Pseudoduganella dura: one gene and its partner. Each later gene encodes a partner of the first gene's protein in a complex. Links are inferred from orthologs where the notes say so. Each region holds a gene or a part of one and is shown on either strand. Other genes may lie near its edges. The genes, in order: moaE and moaD.

Region 1 (3,311 bases):
AAGTCAGCGCGATGCGCGAGCGCTGGAAATCGCTGGACAGCGTCTCCGGGGCCGCGCCGAAGAGCCTGTGGGAGAAATTCGACGCCGCCTGCACCGCCGCCTATGCGCCGGCCGCCGCGCACTTCCGCCAGCTGGCCGACGAGCGGCATGCCAGCGCGGCCAGGGCCCAGGCGCTGGTCGACGAAGTCACCGCGCTGGTGGCCGATTCGCCGGCCGCGCGCGAGGACTGGCGCAGCCTGGCATCGTCGTCGCAACGCCTGCGGCAGGCATGGAGCCGGCTGGGCACCATCGACCGCAAGGACAAGAAGCGCCTCGACACCGCGTTCGGCAAGGCGATGGACACGCTGATGGCGCCGCTCGAGGAGCAGCGGCGCATCGAGGTGGCGCGCCGCGAGCAGCTGATCGAGGAAGTCTACAAGCTCGATCCGGCCGAGCGGCACACGGTGGACACGCTGCGCGGCCTGCAGGAAGCCTGGCAGGGCCATGCCAAGGCGCTGCCGCTGGAACGCCGCCAGGAGCAGGCGCTGTGGCAGAAATTCCGCGCCGCCTGCGACACGATCTTTGCCCGGCGCAAGGAATCGGCCCACGCGGCCGACCACGAGCGCAAGGCGCACCTGCACGCGCGCGAGGCGATCTGCGCCGGGCTGGAAGGCTTCACGGCGGAAGGCGACGACAAGGCGCGGCAAGCGGCGATCGGCAAGGCGTTGCGCGATGCCGCCGCGGCGTGGCATGCGAGCGGCGTGGTGCCGCGCGCGGCCGAGGCGCGCATCGAGACGCGCTACCGGGCCGCCGTCGCCAGGCTGCAAGGCGAGGCCGATGCGATCCGCAAGCGCGCCGGTGCCGCGCAGGCCAACGCGCTGCGCGACAAGCTGCGCCTGGTGCAGGCGCTGGAGAATGCGCTGGCCGCGCCCGGCCCGGTCGATGCGCAGGACTGGAGCGCCCGCTGGGCGGCGTTGCCGCCGCTCCCGGCGGATTACGAACGCACGCTGCATGCCCGCTTCAATGCCGCGCTGCAGGCCGCCGCCGCGGATGCCGCGCCGCGCGGCGCCTATGCCGGCACGCTGGAAGCGAACCGCTCCCGCCTGCTGGCCGAAGTGCTGCGGCTGGAGATCGTGGCCGGCATCGACAGCGGTGCCGAATTCGCGCGCGACCGCCTGAAGATGCAGGTCGAGGTGCTGCAGGATTCGCTGAAGTCCGGCCACAAGGCCGGCCATGCGGGCGCGCAGGCGGCGCAGTTCGTGGCGCTGTGCGCCATGCCGGCGCTGGTGGACGACCGCACGGCCAGCCGCATCGAAACCCTGTTCCGCCGGGTCGGCGCGGAGGGCCGATGAGCGGCGGCGGGACCAGCCGGGTGCGGGTGCAGCACGAGGATTTCGACCTTTCCGCCGAGGTGGCGCGACTGCGCGCCGGGAACAGCAAGACCGGCGCGGTGGTCACGTTCGTCGGCACCGTGCGCGACCTGAACGACGGCGCGCAGGTGGCGGCGATGGAGCTCGAGCACTACCCGGGGATGACCGAAGGGTCGATCGACCGGATCATCGACCAGGCTGCCGCGCGCTGGCCGGTGCACGACGCGCTGGTGATCCACCGCGTGGGGCCGCTGCTGCCGCGCGACCAGATCGTGCTGGTGGCCGTGACGTCCGCCCATCGCGGCGAGGCGTTTGCCGCCTGCGAGTTCATCATCGACTACCTGAAGACCGAGGCGCCGTTCTGGAAGAAGGAAGAAACGCCGGACGGGGCGCGCTGGGTGGACGCGCGCGTGTCCGACGATGCCGCCCTGGACAAGTGGCAGGATCCGGCCTGAACTGCGGTGCCGTTCCCTGCCGGCGGGCTCTCCCGACGGGCCTCCCTGAAGTGCAGTGCTTGCGGAGGTAATGCTCCCGGGTGCTTGAAATAGTACGTGCGCATCCGCACTTTATCGGAAGATAAAACAAGGAGCCGAGCACCATGCGTCAAGACAAACTCACGACAAAACTTCAGGAAGCGCTCGCCGATGCCCAGAGCCTGGCTGTCGGCGGTGACAACCCCTATATCGAACCCGTGCACCTGCTGACGGCCCTGCTGAACCAGGACGACGGCAGCGCTCGTTCGCTGCTGCAGCGGGCCGGCGTCAACGTGGGCGGCCTCGCCGCCGCCCTGAAAGGCGCCGGCGAGCGGCTGCCGAAGGTATCGGGTACCGGCGGCAACGTGCAGGTCAGCCGCGAATTCGTCAACATGCTGAACCTGGCCGACAAGGAAGCGCAGAAGCGCGGCGACCAGTTCGTGTCCAGCGAGATGGTGCTGCTGGCACTGGCGGACGATAAATCCGATGCCGGGCGGCTGGCCAAGGAAAACGGCCTGTCCCGCAAGTCGCTGGAAGCGGCGATCGATGCCGTGCGCGGCGGCGGCAAGGTCGATTCGCAGGAAGCCGAAGGCCAGCGCGAATCGCTGAAGAAATACACGATGGACCTGACCGAGCGGGCGCGCCAGGGCAAGCTCGACCCCGTGATCGGCCGCGACGACGAGATCCGCCGCGCGATCCAGGTGCTGCAGCGCCGCACCAAGAACAACCCGGTGCTGATCGGCGAGCCCGGCGTGGGCAAGACGGCCATCGTCGAGGGCCTGGCCCAGCGCATCGTCAACAACGAGGTGCCCGATTCGCTGCGCGGCAAGCGGGTGCTGTCGCTGGACATGGCGGCATTGCTGGCCGGCGCCAAGTACCGCGGCGAATTCGAGGAACGGCTGAAATCGGTGCTCAACGAACTGGCCAAGGATGAAGGCCAGACCATCGTGTTCATCGACGAGCTGCACACGATGGTGGGCGCCGGCAAGGCCGAGGGCGCGATGGACGCCGGCAACATGCTGAAACCCGCGCTGGCGCGCGGCGAACTGCACTGCGTGGGCGCCACCACGCTCGACGAATACCGCAAGTACATCGAGAAGGACGCCGCGCTGGAGCGCCGCTTCCAGAAGATCCTTGTCGACGAGCCGAGCGTGGAAGCGACGATCGCGATCCTGCGCGGCCTGCAGGACAAGTACGAGCTGCACCACAAGGTGGAGATCACCGACCCGGCCATCATCGCGGCGGCCGAGCTGTCGCACCGCTACATCACCGACCGCTTCCTGCCCGACAAGGCGATCGACCTGATCGACGAAGCCGCCTCGAAGATCAAGATCGAGATCGACAGCAAGCCCGAGGTGATGGACAAGCTGGAGCGCCGGCTGATCCAGCTGAAGATCGAGAAGGAAGCCGTCAAGCGCGAGAAGGATGAAGGTTCGCGCAAGCGGCTCGACCTGATCGACGAGGAAATCGCCAAGCTGCAGCGCGAATA
Region 2 (3,102 bases), 1.2 Mb from region 1 along the record:
GGCATCAAGGTGGCCAAGCAACACATCGAACAGGGCGTGCCGATGATCGTGCTGGAGACGGCGCTGGCGGCGAAGTTCAACGAAACGATCCTGGAAGCGCTGGGCGAGGATGCCGAGCGCCCGGCCGGCTTCGAGGATATCGAATCGCTGCCGCAGAAGTACACGGTGATGCCGCCCGACGTCGACAAGATGAAGGCGCTGATCGCGGCCAACACCAGCGCCGCCGAAGCGGGCCTGTAGGCATGGCGGGCGAGCGCAAGCCGATGCTGTCGCGGCAGGAGGCGCTGGACTTCCTGCTGGCGGCATGCCGCCCGGTGACGGATGTCGAAACGGTGCCCACGCTGGATGCGAACGGCCGCGTGCTGGCCGCCGACTGCGTGTCCGGCCTCGACGTGCCGGCGCAGGACAATACGCAGATGGATGGCTACGCGGTGCGCGCCGCCGATTGCGCAGGCGGCGATGCCGTGCTGCCGGTCGTGCAGCGCATCCCCGCCGGCCATGTCGGCACGCCGCTGCAGCCCGGCACGGCCGCCCGCATCTTCACCGGCGCGTTCATTCCGGCAGGTGCCGATGCCGTGGTGATGCAGGAGCAGTGCGAAACCAGTGGCGATACCGTCACGATCCGCCATGCCCCCCAGTCGGGCGAATGGATCCGCCGCGCCGGCGAGGACATCACGCGCGGCAGCGTGATCCTGCCGGCCGGCACGCGGCTGCGCAGCCAGGAACTGGGGCTGGCCGCCTCGGTGGGCCTCGCCAGCGTGCCGGTACTGCGCCGCGCGCGCGTTGCCGTGTTCTTCACCGGCGACGAGCTGACGATGCCCGGCGAGCCTTTGGTGCCGGGCGGCGTCTACAACTCGAACCGTTTTACCCTGCGCGCGCTGCTGGAAAACCTGGGTTGCGAAGTGACCGACTTCGGCATCGTGCCGGACAGCCTCGATGCGACCCGCGCCGTGCTGCGCCGGGCGGCGCAGCACAGCGACCTGATCATCACGTCCGGCGGGGTGTCCGTCGGCGAGGAAGACCATGTCAAGCCGGCGGTCGAAGCCGAGGGCAGGCTGGACATGTGGCAGATCGCGATCAAGCCGGGCAAGCCGCTGGCGTTCGGCGAAGCGGGCAATGCCTTCTTCATCGGCCTGCCGGGCAATCCGGTATCGAGCTTCGTCACGTTCCTGCTGTTCGTGCGGCCGTTCCTGCTCAAGCTCCAGGGTGCCGCCGCCGCGCGTCCAGCGCTGGCCTTTTCCGTGCGCGCCGACTTCGACTGGAAAGGCGACCGCCGCAACGAGTTCCTGCGCGCGCGGATGAACGCCAACGGCGGGCTGGACCTGTTCGCCAACCAGGGTTCGGGCGTGCTCACGTCCACCGTGTGGGGCGACGGGCTGGTGGACAACCCGGCCAATCAGCCGATCCGCGCCGGCGATGTCGTGCGCTTCATCCCGTTCACCGAATTGCTGTATTGACCAACGTATGCGAATCAACCTGAAATTCTTTGCCAGCGTGCGTGAAAAGCTGGGCAGCGGCGGCGAAACCATCGGCGTGCCGGCCGATGTGGCCACGGTGGGCGCGCTGCGCGATCTGCTCGTCGCCCGCGGCGGCGCGTGGGCCGAGGCGCTGGGGGAGGGCCGCGCGTTGCGGATGGCCTGCAACCAGCGGATGTGCGACGCAGGCGAAGCGTTGACCGAGAACGCCGAGGTGGCGTTCTTCCCGCCCGTGACGGGCGGCTGAGCCTTACTTCTTCTTCGCGTGCGCGGTTTGCTCGGGAGCGGCCGCGTCGCACATCGCGCAATGCACGGCCTTGCGGTAGCGGTTCCACGCCACGCCCGTGAAAATCGCCGCGGCCACCGCGGCCCAGATGGCGGCGCTGGCGATGTCCTGCAGGGTGGTGGTGCCTTTCGCCCATTCCACAACCGCGAGGATGGCGAACAGCGGCACGGCCGCGAGCAGGTAGCGTGTGATCCAGAAGAGCGGGCCCATCGGGTTCCTCCAGCGGTGATTTTGCCTCCAGTATGCCGGGGCCGGGCGCGTTTTGCACTACAATCTCGCTCCTCATGACGAACCTAGCACCCCCTCCTGCGACTCCCCCGGACAATGCCCCCGTTTCCCGCCCGCGCGTGGCGATCGTCGGCGGCGGCCCGGCCGGCCTGATGGCCGCCGAAACGCTGGCCCGCGCCGGCACGTTCGACGTCCACCTGTACGACGCCATGCCTTCCGTCGGCCGCAAGTTCCTGCTGGCCGGCCGCGGCGGCATGAACATCACGCATGCCGAGCCGTATGAACAGTTCGTGACGCGCTACGGCGCTCGCGCCGCCGCGCTGCGGCCGATGCTCGACGCGTTCGGCCCGGAAGCCGTGCGCGCCTGGGTGCATGGCCTGGGCATCGAGACCTTCGTCGGCACGTCCGGCCGCGTGTTCCCCACCGAAATGAAAGCCGCGCCGCTGCTGCGCGCGTGGCTGCACCGGCTGCGCGAAGCCGGCGTGCAATTCCACCAGCGCCACCGCTGGATCGGCTGGACCGAAGGCGCGCTGCGTTTCGATACGCCGGCCGGCGAACTGCTCGCGCACACCGACGCCACGGTGCTCGCCCTCGGCGGTGCCAGCTGGGCGCGTCTGGGTTCGGATGGCGCCTGGCTGCCGGTGCTGGCGCAGCGCGGCATCGGCGTGGCGCCGCTGCGGCCGTCCAACTGCGGCTTCGATGTGGCATGGAGCGCCGTGTTCTCGGAACGCTACGCGGGACAGCCGCTGACGACGGTCGCCGCGACCTGGACCGATGGCGCCGGGCAGCGCGTACGCAGGCAGGGGCAGTTCGTCGTGACGGCGACCGGTGTCGAGGGCAGCCTGATCTACGCGATGTCCGCGCCGGTGCGCGACCAGGTGGAGGCGCACGGCGGCGCCGTGGTCGAGCTGGACCTGCTGCCCGATCTATCCATCGAACGCGTGCTCGGGGAAGTCGCGCGGCCACGCGGGTCGCGCTCGATGTCGAGCCACCTGCAGGGCCGGCTCGGCATCAAGGGCGTCAAGGCCGGATTGCTGCATGAATGCCTGAGCAAGGATCAGTATGCCGATCCCGTTACGCTGGCGCGCGCCCTGAAGGCATTGCCGCTGACGC

Evidence for each region.
Region 2: the proteins of moaE (region 1) and moaD are in contact, whole or in part, in a crystal structure (PDB 1FMA), measured with the Escherichia coli proteins. The link is inferred for Pseudoduganella dura from one-to-one orthologs.

Annotation. Positions count from the first base shown.
Region 1 is NZ_WNWM01000002.1:5,210,015-5,213,325, forward strand. The notes cover bases 67-3,065. They hold moaE (molybdopterin synthase catalytic subunit MoaE), read left to right. Parts: upstream 67-1,327; coding sequence 1,328-1,804; downstream 1,805-3,065. Other genes in these bases: GJV26_RS22875 (DUF349 domain-containing protein), read left to right, coding at 67-1,331; clpB (ATP-dependent chaperone ClpB), read left to right, coding at 1,948-3,065. Outside these bases: more of GJV26_RS22875, read left to right, coding at 1-66; more of clpB, read left to right, coding at 3,066-3,311. UniProt on the Escherichia coli protein: Converts molybdopterin precursor Z to molybdopterin. This requires the incorporation of two sulfur atoms into precursor Z to generate a dithiolene group. The sulfur is provided by MoaD.
Region 2 is NZ_WNWM01000002.1:6,395,969-6,399,070, forward strand. Bases 304-3,093 are described here. They hold moaD (molybdopterin converting factor subunit 1), read left to right. Parts: upstream 304-1,464; coding sequence 1,465-1,722; downstream 1,723-3,093. Other genes in these bases: GJV26_RS27635 (molybdopterin molybdotransferase MoeA), read left to right, coding at 304-1,457; GJV26_RS27645 (hypothetical protein), read right to left, coding at 1,726-1,971; GJV26_RS27650 (TIGR03862 family flavoprotein), read left to right, coding at 2,046-3,093. Also shown: thrC (threonine synthase), read left to right, coding at 1-240; more of GJV26_RS27635, read left to right, coding at 243-303; more of GJV26_RS27650, read left to right, coding at 3,094-3,102. UniProt on the Escherichia coli protein: Involved in sulfur transfer in the conversion of molybdopterin precursor Z to molybdopterin.